Regions from separate parts of the Streptomyces sp. NPDC006798 genome, predicted to be linked through region 1. Evidence: riboswitches for the same ligand, from Rfam matches in the RefSeq annotation. Region 1 holds a riboswitch; the other holds the start of a gene.
The links. A riboswitch is a leader RNA that binds a small molecule or an ion and turns the genes downstream of it on or off. The one in region 1 is predicted to bind S-adenosylmethionine.
Positions count from the first base shown of each region.

Region 1 (6,780 bases):
GGGACTCCGTACGCCCCCTTCGCACCCCCGCGCCGCCGTACGCCTCGATCCGCCGCCGGTCACACCGGTTGGTGAAGTTCCTTTCATCAACGGCTCATGAAGTGCTCACCGCCCCGGTGAACGCTCTTATCCGTGACACTGAACCTCCGACAGGCCGCGACCCTCTGTGTGGCGCTCAGCATCTGCGCGCTGCTCGTCGTTCCCGGCAACTTCCCCGGCCTCGGCGGCGACGCCCGGATCACCCTCGGCGTCTTCGCCATCGCCACCTGCGCCTGGATCGGCACCCCGATCGACGACACCTATATCGCGCTCGGCGCGGGGCTGGCGCTCACGGCGACCGGGGTGATCACCAGCGACACCCTCTTCGGCACCCTCGGTGACGATACGGTCTGGCTGCTGATCTGCGCCTTCGTCCTGGCCGCCGCGGTGGCGCGGACGGGGCTCGCGGGCCGGGCCGCGGCCTTCCTGGTGACCGGCGCCCGCAATGTCCGTCAGCTGGTGCATCTGACCACCGCGGCGCTGGTCGTCACCGCCTTCGCGGTCCCCGCCACCTCCGGCCGGGCCGCACTCGCCCTGCCGGTCTTCATCGCCCTGGCGAAGACGCTCGCCGACCGGAAGCGGCTGGTGGTCATGCTGGCCCTGCTCTTCCCCACGGTGATCCTGCTCTCCGCGGTCGCCACCCTGATCGGCGCGGGCGCCCATCTGATCACGGTCTCGGTGCTCTGGGAGGCCACCGGCGAGAGCATCGGCTTCGCCGAATGGCTGCTGATCGGGCTGCCGCTGGCGATCGTCTCCTCCCATCTCGCCGCCGAGGTCGTGCTGCTGACCACCACCAAGCGGGCGGACCGCCGGGGCCCGGTGCACATCACCGTCGAACAGATCCAGGAGCACACCGAACAGCCCGTCACCGGCCCCTGGTCGCAGGCGGAGGCCCGGTGCGCGCTGCTGCTGGCGACCGTGGTCGCGCTCTGGTGCAGCGAGCCGCTGCACCGGGTGCCGCCCGCCGTGGTCGCGCTGATAGGGGCCATAGTCGCCGCATCCCCCGCGCTGGGGACCGTACGGCTGAAGGACGCCCTGAAGACCGTGCCCTGGTCGATGCTGCTCTTCATGGCCGCGACCATGGCCATGGGTGTGGCGCTGGCCGACTCGGGGGCGGCGAAGTGGCTGGTCGGCGGGGTGCCGCTGGATGTGCCGGCCTGGGCGTTCCTGGCGGTCGTGGTGCTGGTCTCCACGGTGGCGCATCTGGTGCTCCAGTCCCGCTCGGCCCGCTCCTCGGTGCTGGTGCCGCTGGTCGTCGCGGCGGCCGTGGGCGCCGGGGTCAATCCGGTGGCGGCGGCGCTGGCGTCCACGGCGGCGGCCGGGTTCTGTCACACCCTGCCCGCCTCGGCCAAGCCGGTGACCCTCTACTCCGACATACCGGATATCCCCACCTACACCCCTCGCGATCTGCTGCGGATGTCCGCCTTCCTCGCGCCGCTCACGGCCGCGCTGGTGCTGCTCTTCGCGGTGGCCGTCTGGCCGCTGGTCGGCGTGCCCGTCACCCCCTGAACCTCTTTCACCGCCAGAACCCTCACCTGGAGTTCCCACGATGCTGACCCGAATCGCCGTCGCCCCCAGCGGTTTCAAGGAGTCCCTCTCCGCCCAGTCCGCCGCCGAGGCCATCGCCGCGGGCGTCCGCCGGGTGATCCCCGACGCGGAGATCGACCTGATCCCGCTGGTCGACGGCGGCGAGGGCACCGCCGAGGCGCTGGCCGCCGCGTCCGGCGGACGGCTGGTCCGGCTGAACGCCACCGGCCCCACCGGCCGGCCCGTCGCCACCCACTTCGCGATGCTCGACAAGTACACGGCCGTGGTCGAGATGGCCGCCGTCGCCGGTCTGTCGCTGGTGCCCCGGGTCCTGCGCGACCCCGGCGCCACCACGACCTACGGCGTCGGTGAGCTGATCCGCGCCGCCCTCGACGAGGGCGCCCGGGAGATCCTGGTGGGCTGCGGCGACTCCGGCACCTCCGACGGCGGCGCCGGTGCCCTCCAGGCGCTGGGCGCCCGGCTGCTGGACGCGGACGGCGTGGAGCTGCCGTACGGCGGCGGCGAACTGCTGCGGCTCGACCGGATCGACGTCTCCGGCCTCGACCCCCGGCTGCGCAGGACCGACATCCGGGTCGCCTGCAACCCGTTCAACGTGCTCTGCGGGGAGCGGGGCGTCGCCCGGGTCTTCGGACCGCAGAAGGGCGCCACGCCCGAGCAGGTCGAACAGCTCTCGGCGGCGCTGGAGCACTGGGCGGACGTCCTCACCCGCGATCTGAAGGTCCGGGCCGATCTGTACGAGGGCCCGGGCACGGGCGCCTCCGGCGGCCTCGGCGCCGGGCTCGCGGCGCTCGGCGCGGCGCTGCTGCCCCGGTTCGAGGTGCTGCTCGACCATCTCGACCTCGACGCCCGGCTGGCCCGGGCCGATCTCGTCCTCACCGCGGAGGGGGCGCTGGACCACCAGACCACCCGCGGCAAGGTCCCGGCCGAGGTCGCCCGGCGCGCCAAGCGGTACGGGCGTCCCGTACTGGCCCTGGCGGGCACCATCGGGGAGGGCGCGCACCAGGTGCGGTCGGCCGGGGTGGACGCGTACAGCGCCATCCTGCCCGCGCCCGTCACCCTCTCCGAGGCGCTCGGCCGCGGCGGGGAGTTCCTCGCCGACGCGACCGAGCGGGCGCTGCGGATGGTGCTGATCGGGACCCGGATCCCGGAGCGTCAGCCGGTCGGCGCGGCGGCCGGACCCGTCGGGTCGGGCACACAGCGGCCGTCCTCGGTCCGGTAGTTCCACCGGGCGCCGTCCGTGACCAGCTCACGGACGGCCCGGACGAACCGCTCCACGTGCTCGTCGGGGGTACCGGCGCCGAAGCTCACCCGGATCGCGTTGAGGGACCGCTCCCCCGGCTCGGCCTCGGGGGCGCCGCACTCCCCCGGGTCCTGCGGGTCGCTGCCCAGCAGGGTACGGACCAGGGGGTGGGCGCAGAACAGTCCGTCCCGGACCCCGATGCCGTACTCGGCGGAGAGCGCGGCGGCGAAGTGCGAGCTGTTCCAGCCCTCCACCACGAACGAGATCACGCCGACCCGGGGGGCGTCGTCGCCGAACAGGGAGAGGACCTTGACCTCGGGCACCTCGGCGAGCCCGGCCCTGACCCGGGCCACCAGCGACTGCTCCCGCTCCACCAGACCGTCGAAACCGGCCTCGGTGAGGGCGCGGCAGGCGGCGGCGATCGCGTAGACGCCGATCACATTCGGCGAACCGGCCTCGTGGCGGGCGGCCGTGGTGTGCCACTCCACCTCGACCCCGCCGTCGGCCCGGCGGGCCACCTTGCGGGAGGCGCCGCCGCCCGCGAGATACGGCTCGGCGGCGGTCAGCCAGTCCGCGCGGCCCGCGAGCACCCCGGACCCGAAGGGGGCGTACAGCTTGTGCCCGGAGAAGGCGACCCAGTCCACGTCCAGCTCCTGGACCGACACCGGGTGGTGCGGCGCGAGCTGGGCCGCGTCCAGCACGATCCGGGCGCCGTGGGCGTGCGCGGCGGCGGCCAGCTCCCGTACCGGCCACAGCTCACCGGTCACATTGGACGCACCCGTCACACAGACCAGCGCCGGGCCGTACGGCTCCCGGTCCGCCAGCGCCCGCTCCAGGGTCGTCACGGCCTCGTCGGGGGTGCGCGGCGCGTTGAGATAGGTGACCCGGGCGTCCCGCCAGGGCAGCAGCGACGCGTGGTGCTCGGTCTCGAAGACGAACACCTGGCAGTCGGCGGGCAGCACGGCGGCCAGCAGATTGAGCGAGTCCGTGGTGGACCGGGTGAAGACGACCTGGTCGCTCTCCCGGCAGTCGAGGAACTCGGCGACCGTGCGGCGGCTGCTCTCGAAGAGGTCGGTGGAGAGCTGCGAGAGGTACCCGGCGCCCCGGTGGACACTGCCGTAGTACGGGGCGTACGCGGCGACGTCGTCCCACACCCGGCGCAGGGCGGGGGCGCTGGCTGCGTAGTCGAGGGCGGCGTACGTGACCTCGCCACCGGTGACCAGCGGCACGGTGACATCGGAGCCGAGGACGGCCAGCGGCTCGGTGGCGGCGGTGGAGCCGGTGGCGGTACAGGAGACGGCGGGCACGGATGCGGACATGACGGAACTCCCGGGCGGGGCAGGCGGAATGGAGGCATAAGGCTCCGTACGACACACGCCATGACACGGCCACACGCCCTGACGACGGGGCCGGGGGGTGGGTTAGCGGCGGGGTACGGAGGATGTGCGGGAAGAAGGGGCTTCGAGCCCTATCGCATTCGCTTGCTCACGAGACTGCTCCCTTGAGGACCAGGACCCCAGGGTGACGCAGGGGTCCGCGCTTGCCGCGGACCTCGCTGCCCACGGCCTGGTCTTCACCCGGGGCACCCCGCCACGGACGGAGGGTTGCCGGACAGCGGGCCGGGGCCGTAGTCGCTGTCGCTCATGACCTGCGCGAAACGGTATGCGACGCGGGCGACGGCCGCAAGCCTGTCCGCAATCCGGACGCGGAGTCCCTGCGGGGCGCCGCGGGGACGGGCGCGCCGTTTCGATGACCCTTGAGTGCCGACCTCGCCCCGTCTGTGGTTGCCCGCGCAGTTCCCCGCGCCCCTGGTTGCCCTCCTGATCGCCCTCACAGAAAGGCGGGTCCCCCTTTTCAGGGGCGGCGCCGGGGAGAGCCTTTAGGGACGCGGGGAACTGCGCGACCAGCCACCCACCGGCGCGCGGTCGCCCGACAACACCCGCCCGGCCGGGCGGAGGGCGTGGGCCTCACCCGGAGGGCCGAGGCGCTGGGGGTCCCCTCATCGCCGAAGCCATAGGTTGGGGGTCCCCCCGTCGCCGAAGGCACAGGGGGAGGAACTGCGCGACAAGCCACAGGCGGGCCGCGGGCGCGACTGATACACCGGCCCGGCAGGGCAGAGCGCCCCCGGAGAAAAGCTACGCGCGCGTCGTCGCGCGGACCCAGTTCTCCAGGGTGTTCGCCGCCGCGCCGGAGTCGAGGGACTCCGCCGCGCGCGCGATGCCCGCCGCGATCTGTTCCGTCAGCCCCGCGTCCGTCGGCGCCAGCGCCACCAGCGCCGCCGCCGCGTTGAGCAGGACGGCGTCCCGGACCGGGCCCCGCTCCCCGGCCAGCAGCCGCCGGGCGACATCCGCGTTGTACGACGCGTCCGCGCCTCGGAGCGCTTCGACGGGGACCAGGTCGATCCCCACGTCCCGGGGGTCGAAGGCCTCCTCGCGGACCGTGCCGTCGCGGACGATCCACACCCGGGACGTCGCGGTCGTGGTCAGCTCGTCCAGTCCGTCGTCGCCGCGGAACACCAGCGCCGACGAGCCCCGCTCGGCGAGCACCCCGGCCATGATGGGGGCCATCCGGGCGTCGGCGACCCCGGTGGCCTGGGCCTGGACGCGGGCGGGGTTGGTCAGCGGGCCGAGGAAGTTGAAGGTGGTGCGGATGCCGAGTTCCTTGCGCGCCGCGGCCACGTACCGCAGTGCCGGATGGAACTTGACCGCGAAGCAGAAGGTGATGCCCGCCTCGCCGGCGACCTCGGCCACCCGCCGGGGGGTCAGCTCCAGATTGACCCCGAGCTTCTCCAGTACGTCGGACGCCCCGGACGCGCTGGACGCGGCGCGGTTGCCGTGCTTGACGACCTTCGCGCCGGTCCCGGCGACGACGATCGACGCCATGGTGGAGATATTGACGGTCTTGGCGCCGTCGCCGCCGGTGCCGACGATATCGACGCTGGGGCCCGGTACCTCGATCAGATTGGCGTGCTCGTACATGGTGCGGACCAGGCCGGAGATCTCCGCGACCGTCTCGCCCTTGGCCCGCAGCGCGACCGCGAATCCGGCGATCTGGGCGTCGGTCGCCTCCCCGCTCAGGATCCGGTCCATCGCCCAGGCCGTGGCGTCGGCGCTCTGGTCGTGGTGGCCGAGCAGGGATTCGATGACGGCCGGCCAGGAGTGAGCCGCCACGCTGTCGCCGCCGACCGGGGTCACAACGTTCATGGTCCGCTCCTGGGGTCCATCGCGAATAGGGGGTACGCGTCCCACCCTATCCAGCCCCGGGCACGGCGAAGAGCCCCGTCCGGGCAGTGGACGGGGCTCTTGCCGTGGCGACGCTTCAGCGGTCAGTGCTTGCCGCTGGTGACCTCCTCGTGCTCACCGTGACCATGGCCGTGACCATGGGCGGCGGCGATCTCCTCGTACTCCTCGCGGGTGGCCTTGGGGATCTGGTTCCCCTCGCCGTAGTAGCCCTTGCTGAGCTTCGCGCGGAACTTCTGCGTACGCGAGATCTTCCGGCGGACGCCGTTCTCGTCGACCTCCGGGCCGACCTCGATCGGCTCGTGCTGGACGTGCGTGGTGAGGGTGTGCAGATCCGCCTGGCTGAGCGGCTCGTGCACCTCGATGAACTCACCGTGCGGCAGCCGCTTGATGATGCCGGACTCGCGTCCGTGCAGCACCTTCTCGCGGTCGCGGCGCTGGAGGCCGAGACAGATGCGCTTGGTGATGATGAACGCCAGGACCGGTCCGACGAAGAAGAAGATCCGGACGAACCAGGTGATGGAGTTGATCGACAGGTGGAAGTGGGTGGCGAAGAGGTCGTTGCCACCGCCCGCCAGCATGATGAAGTACGCGAACAGCCACGCCACACCGAAGGCGGTCCGGGTCGGGGCGTTGCGCGGGCGGTCCAGGATGTGGTGCTCGCGCTTGTCGCCGGTGACCCAGGACTCGATGAACGGATAGACCGCGATCGCG
Region 1 covers NZ_JBEYIS010000070.1:14,245-21,024, reverse strand. Annotated here, with positions in the region: gene ABZ714_RS31460 (SLC13 family permease) at 133-1,548, shown strand; gene ABZ714_RS31455 (glycerate kinase) at 1,589-2,806, shown strand; gene ABZ714_RS31450 (aminotransferase class V-fold PLP-dependent enzyme) at 2,740-4,146, opposite strand; SAM riboswitch class IV at 4,359-4,476, opposite strand; gene trpD (anthranilate phosphoribosyltransferase) at 4,963-6,030, opposite strand; gene ABZ714_RS31440 (ubiquinol-cytochrome c reductase cytochrome b subunit) at 6,153-6,780, opposite strand, start outside.

Region 2 (6,780 bases), on a different contig from region 1:
CTTCGGGACGACCGGTCTGCCGATCCTGGGAGGGAATCCCGGGATCAGAAGTCCATGTCACCGCCCGGCATGCCGCCCGGAGCGGCCGCGGCGGCCTTCTCCGGCTTGTCGGCGATGACGGCCTCGGTGGTGAGGAACAGCGCGGCGATCGACGCGGCGTTCTGCAGCGCGGAGCGGGTCACCTTCGCCGGGTCGAGGATGCCCTCGGCGATCATGTCCACGTACTCGCCGGACGCGGCGTTCAGGCCGTGGCCGGGGGTCAGGTTGCGCACCTTCTCCACCACGACACCGCCTTCGAGGCCGGCGTTGACCGCGATCTGCTTGAGCGGGGCCTCCAGGGCGAGCTTCACGGCGTTGGCGCCGGTCGCCTCGTCACCCTCGAGCTCCAGCTTGTCGAAGACCGAGGAAGCCTGGAGCAGAGCCACGCCGCCACCGGCGACGATGCCCTCCTCGACGGCCGCCTTCGCGTTGCGCACGGCGTCCTCGATGCGGTGCTTGCGCTCCTTCAGCTCCACCTCGGTGGCGGCACCGGCCTTGATGACGGCCACGCCGCCGGCCAGCTTCGCCAGACGCTCCTGGAGCTTCTCGCGGTCGTAGTCCGAGTCGGAGTTCTCGATCTCGGCGCGGATCTGGTTGACCCGCCCGGCGACCTGGTCGCTGTCACCGGCGCCGTCGACGATGGTGGTCTCGTCCTTGGTGATGACCACCTTGCGGGCGCGGCCCAGCAGGTCGAGACCGGCGTTCTCCAGCTTGAGGCCGACCTCCTCGGAGACGACCGTGCCGCCGGTGAGGATGGCGATGTCGTTCAGCATCGCCTTGCGGCGGTCGCCGAAGCCCGGGGCCTTGACGGCGACGGACTTGAAGGTGCCGCGGATCTTGTTGACGATCAGCGTCGACAGGGCCTCGGCCTCGACGTCCTCGGCGATGATCAGCAGCGCCTTGCCGGACTGCATGACCTTCTCCAGCAGCGGGAGCAGGTCCTTGACCGAGGAGATCTTGGAGTTGACGACGAGGATGTACGGGTCGTCGAGGACGGCCTCCATACGCTCCATGTCGGTGGCGAAGTACGCCGAGATGTAGCCCTTGTCGAAGCGCATACCCTCGGTGAGCTCCAGCTCCAGACCGAAGGTCTGGGACTCCTCGACGGTGATGACGCCTTCCTTGCCGACCTTGTCCATGGCCTCGGCGATCAGCTCGCCGATCTGGGTGTCGCCGGCGGAGATGGAGGCGGTGGAGGCGATCTGCTCCTTGGTCTCCACGTCCTTGGCCTGCTCGAGGAGGGCACCGGAGACGGCCTCGACGGCCTTCTCGATGCCGCGCTTCAGGCTCATCGGGTTGGCACCGGCGGCGACGTTGCGCAGGCCCTCGCGGACCAGCGCCTGGGCGAGCACGGTGGCCGTGGTCGTACCGTCACCGGCGACGTCGTCCGTCTTCTTGGCGACTTCCTTGACCAGCTCGGCGCCGATCTTCTCGTACGGGTCCTCGAGCTCGATCTCCTTGGCGATGGAAACACCATCGTTGGTGATCGTGGGGGCGCCCCACTTCTTCTCGAGGACGACGTTACGGCCCTTGGGGCCAAGGGTGACCTTGACGGCGTCGGCGAGCTGGTTCATCCCGCGCTCGAGACCGCGCCGTGCCTCCTCGTCGAACGCGATGATCTTTGCCATGTGAAGTGTCCTCCACGGACTGGGTGGGAAGCTCTTTCGGACCGCGCCTGCGCCCGCGACGGACGGCCTGCCGTGCCGTGCGGCTCCATGCGCCACACGGTCGGCGGACCTCACCGACTCGGTCCTTCAGTAGCACTCTCACCCGGAGAGTGCTAACGCCAATGATTAGCACTCGACCCCCGAGAGTGCAAGCGCCTGTGGGTGGGGCAAGGGGGTACCGGCCAGTGGGGGACGGGGGGCCGCGGGGGCGCCGCAGGGCCGCCCGGGGCGGGAAAACGCGAGGGTCCGCACCCCGGCGAGCGGGGTGCGGACCCTGTTCGGTGCGTGCGTGCGCCGGTGACGCGTGCGCGCGGCGGACGGTCGGTCAGACCGCGAGCTTGACCATGTCGGCCTGCGGACCCTTCTGACCCTGCGAGATCTCGAACTCGACCCGCTGCCCCTCCTCCAGGGTGCGGTAGCCGTCCATCTGAATCGCGCTGTAGTGGACGAAAACATCCGCACCACCGTCGACCGCGATGAAGCCGTAGCCCTTCTCCGCGTTGAACCACTTGACGGTGCCCTGAGCCATGCCTAACTCCCCTATTACTGGCCCTTGCACAGGACCGCACCTCGCGGACCCTGGGTCAGACCTCACCGGACCTCACAGAGTGCGCCGGAACGCGTCGACCGCGGCTGAATGTATCTGCACAACTGCCCTCTGCAACAGGTCAATCGGACGAGAAATCCTGAAGGCTACTATCGGGTAATTGGCCTGAATTTATGGAATTCCGGGGCAAATCCGGCCGGACAAAAGGAACCTATGAGACAGAGCGATGCCAGACATTGGCTGCTTCTTATCGAGCCCGGGCGCATTCTCATACCTGGCCACTGATGCCGGATTGCGGGGCGTTCCCCAACTCTAGCGTGCTCAACCATGCAGAATGGCCCCCTCCGGATCTCTTACGGAGGGGGCCATTCCCATTACTGAGGGTCATGCGCCGGGGGGTTCAGGACACGGACCGTGTCCGGGGGCGTACGGCAGCGCGCGGGGCGCTCACCCCGGCGCGTTCCGTCCCCGGCGCGTCCGGCGGGCGGGTGCGCCCGGCCCCGTACGCCCGCCGGACGGGCGGGTTCGCGGGTTCAGCAGCCGCCGGCCACGGCGGGGATGATCGAGATCCCGGCGCCGTCGGGCGTGGCGGTCTCCAGGCCCTGCTCGAACCGGACGTCGTCGTCGTTGACGTAGACATTGACGAAGCGGCGCAGCTTGCCCTGGTCGTCGAGGACCCGGGCGGCGATCCCCGTGTGGTTCTTCTCCAGGTCGGCGATGACCTCGGCGAGGGTGGCGCCCTCGGCGGCCACCTCGGCCTTGCCGTCGGTGTAGGTGCGCAGGATGGTCGGGATGCGGACGCTGACGCTCATGGTGAGTGGGGCCTTCCTCGGACGGGAGCGGTACGGAAGCGGTACGGGGGAGTGGGGCGGGTCGCCCGGCGGCGTGGTCGGCCCGGGGCCGGGCCCGGGGGCCGGACCGGCCCGCGAACCGGCCCTGGACCGGCCCGCGACAGGTCGGGGCCGGCCGGGGACCGTCAGCCTGCCAGGCCCGCCTCGCGGAACGCGTCCAGGCTCGGCCGGATGACGGCGGTGGGCCCGGTGGTCGGGGAGACCGCGTCCAGCGTCTTCAGCCCGTCGCCGGTGTTGATGACGACGGTGGTCAGCGCCGGGTCGAGCACCCCGGCTGCCAGCAGCTTCTTCGCCACGCCCACGGTCACCCCGCCCGCGGTCTCGGCGAAGACGCCCTCGGTCCTGGCGAGCAGCTTGATCCCCTCGACCACCTGCTCGTCGGTGACGTCCTCCACCGCGCCGCCGGTGCGCCGGGCGATGTCGAGGACGTACGGCCCGTCGGCCGGGTTGCCGATGGCCAGCGACTTGACGATGGTGTCCGGCTTCACGGGGCGTACCACGTCGTGTCCGGCCTTGAAGGCGGCGGAGACCGGGGAGCAGCCCTCGGCCTGCGCGGCGAAGATCCGGTACGGCTTGTCCTCGACCAGTCCGAGGCCGATCAGCTCCTTGAGCCCCTTGTCGATCTTGGTGAGCTGGGAGCCGGAGGCGACCGGGATGACGATCTGGTCCGGGATCCGCCAGCCGAGCTGCTCGCAGATCTCGTACGCCAGGGTCTTGGAGCCCTCGGCGTAGTACGGCCGCAGATTGACGTTGGTGAAGCCCCAGCCCTCGCCGATCGGGTCGCCGATCAGCTCGGAGCAGAAACGGTTCACATCGTCGTACGTGCCCTCGATGCCGACCAGGTCGCCGCCGTAGACGGCGGCCATGACGACCTTGCCCTGCTCCAGGTCGTGCGGGATGAAGACGCAGGAGCGGAATCCGGCCCGGGCGGCGGCGGCGCCGACGGCGCCCGCGAGGTTGCCGGTGGAGGAGCAGGAGAGGGTGGTGAAGCCGAAGGCGCGGGCGGCCTCGACGGCGATCGCGACGACCCGGTCCTTGAAGGAGTGGGTCGGGTTGCCGGAGTCGTCCTTCACGTACAGCTCACCGGTGACGCCCAGCTCGGCGGCGAGCCGGTCGGCCTTGATCAGCTGGGTGAACCCGGGGTTCAGGTTCGGCTTGGTGGCCACGTCGGCGGGGACGGGCAGCAGCGGCGCGTACCGCCAGATGTTCTCCGGTCCGGCCTCGATCGCCTTCCGCAGCGCCTCCGGGTCACCGGCGGGCAGCTCGTACGCCACCTCCAGCGGGCCGAAACAGGCGGCACAGGCGAAGACGGGGCCGAGGGGGGTGCGCTCGCCGCACTCGCGACAGGAGAGGGCGACGGCGGTGCCGAGGTCCACCGGGGCGGTGTCGGCGGTGGTGGTGTGTGCGGTGCTTGCGACAGTCTGCGCAGCCATGGAGGCGAGGCCCTTTCTCCTCATCTTCCTCATGGCGCATCTCGCCATGAGACGGATTTGGCACCTTCCCGAGCCGGGAGCCTCGCGGCGCCCGCGCGCTGTGCGCGCCGCGGCGACGGAGACCGGCTGGAGGGTTGCCGGGGCTTCAACGGGCCGTATCCCTCTGCCCCTCTGGATGAGCGGTATTCGATTGTGGGACGCGGGACCCCGGCATGCGACCGGCGTACGCGTTGTTCAAGACTGTAACCGAAGGCCCGGAGGGTTGAGATAGTCGTCCGTACCGCGAGATGGATCACATGCCCCGGTCAGCGCCCCGGCGCGGGGCGGCCGGACGGACGGCCGGCGACGACGAGTGACGACGAGTGACTGAGGAGTAGGGCACGTGCTCGAAGAGGTAGAGCGCTGGCTGGCGACGCGTACCTGGTCGGCGGCGGACCGTCCGCCGTCCCGGCTGCTCGCCGCCAAGCGGTCGGCCAACCCGTCGCCGACGGTGAGCGTCGTACTGCCCGCGCTCGACGAGGAGGCCACGGTCGGGGACATCGTCACCGTCATCCGCCGTGAGCTGATGGAGCGGATCCCGCTCGTCGACGAGCTGGTGGTGATCGACTCCGGCTCGACCGACCGGACGGCACAGGTCGCGGCGGCGGCGGGCGCGCGGGTGGTGCACCGGGACGCGATCCTGCCCCGGATACCGGCCCTGCCCGGCAAGGGCGAGGTGCTGTGGCGGTCCCTGATGGTGACCCGGGGCGACATCGTCTGCTTCGTCGACGCGGATCTGCGGGACTTCTCGGCGGACTTCGTCTCCGGGATCGTCGGACCGCTGCTCACCGACCCCGATGTGCAGTTCGTGAAGGCGATGTACGACCGCCCGCTGGGGGAGGCCCCGGGGCAGGGCGGCCGGGTGACCGAGCTGGTGGCCCGCCCGCTGCTCAATCTGCACTGGCCGTCGCTGGCCGGGTTCGTCCAGCCGCTGGGCGGGGAGTACGCGGCCCGCCGCTCCCTGCTGGAGCGGCTGCCGTTCCCCGTGGGCTACGGGGTGGAGCTGGCGCTGCTGGTCGACGCGCTGCACACGGTGGGCCTGGACGCGCTGGCCCAGGTGGACGTCGGCTCCCGCAAACACCGCCACCAGGACGGCCGGGCGCTCGGCCGGATGGCGGCGGCGATCTACCGTACGGCGCAACTGCGACTCTCCCGGGGACATTTGGTCCGGCCGTCGCTGACCCAGTTCGACCGGGGCGAGCGGGGGTTCGTGCCGGTGACCCACGAGGTGGACACCGTGGAGCGCCCGCCGATGCGCGAGATCGGTGAGTATGCGGCGCGTCGCGCGGCATAAGGCGCACTTTTCCGGTAATCGGGGCTGAATATCCTATGTATGGTTTATGCCCGCATTGCCCAGCCCCGGAATCCGTCGTCGGCCGTGCCCGCCCCCGCCGCCGTTCCCGGCGCGGCCCGGCCCCGCGTGCCGAGGGTCGCCCGTATCCCGCACGGCCGGACGCCGTACCGGAGGCCGTCCGCCGGCCGCGGCCCCAGGGGCACCCGGGGCGCCCCGCCCCGGCGCCGCCGCCGGGGCCTGCGCCTCGCCGGGCTGCTCGCCCTCCTGGTCCTGGTCGTCGCGGCGGTCGCGGGCGCGGCGGCGCCCCAGGCCGGGGCGCCCCCGGGTGCGCGTAGCGGGACGGAGCCGGTCGCCGCGAGCGGTCCCGGCGGGACGGAGACCGCCGCCGCCTCCGCGTCCGCCCGTACGGCCGGGCAGGCCGGACCGGTCGCGGGGGCCGGTGAGACCGTCGCCGCCGGGGTGCCCGAGGCGCCCGGGCACGCCCCCACCCTCGCCCCCACCGGCCGGGACGAAGGGCCCGAACGCCTCTGGCTGCTCGGCGGCCTCGGGGTCGCCCTCGCCGCCGCCGGAGTGGTCGCCGTCGCCGCCGTACGCGGACGGCGTGAACCGCGCCACGACGGCCGAACGGACGTTTGACCCGGCGCGCGGAAGGCTAAGGCCACATCATGGTCCCCCAGCCCCCGGCCGGCCCGGCCGACGCCCACGCTCCCGCCCGCGCCCGTGTTCTCGTCGCCTCCAACCGGGGGCCCGTCTCGTACACCCTCCGTGACGACGGCGGACTCGACGCCAGACGGGGCGGCGGAGGCGTCGTCTCCGGGCTCTCCGCCATCGGCGCCCGCGACGACTCCCTCTGGGTCTGCTCCGCCCTCGGCGACGGCGACCGCGAGGCCGTCCGGCGCGGCACCGCCGA
Region 2 covers NZ_JBEYIS010000002.1:56,691-63,470, reverse strand. Annotated here, with positions in the region: gene groL (chaperonin GroEL) at 45-1,667, opposite strand; gene ABZ714_RS01440 (cold-shock protein) at 2,032-2,235, opposite strand; gene ABZ714_RS01435 (MoaD/ThiS family protein) at 2,787-3,065, opposite strand; gene thrC (threonine synthase) at 3,230-4,537, opposite strand; SAM riboswitch class I at 4,555-4,719, opposite strand; gene ABZ714_RS01425 (glucosyl-3-phosphoglycerate synthase) at 4,920-5,870, shown strand; gene ABZ714_RS01420 (hypothetical protein) at 5,910-6,506, shown strand; gene ABZ714_RS01415 (trehalose-6-phosphate synthase) at 6,536-6,780, shown strand, end outside.
Region 2: linked by a shared signal. The riboswitch ahead of thrC (threonine synthase) and the one ahead of ABZ714_RS31450 (aminotransferase class V-fold PLP-dependent enzyme) in region 1 are both predicted to bind S-adenosylmethionine.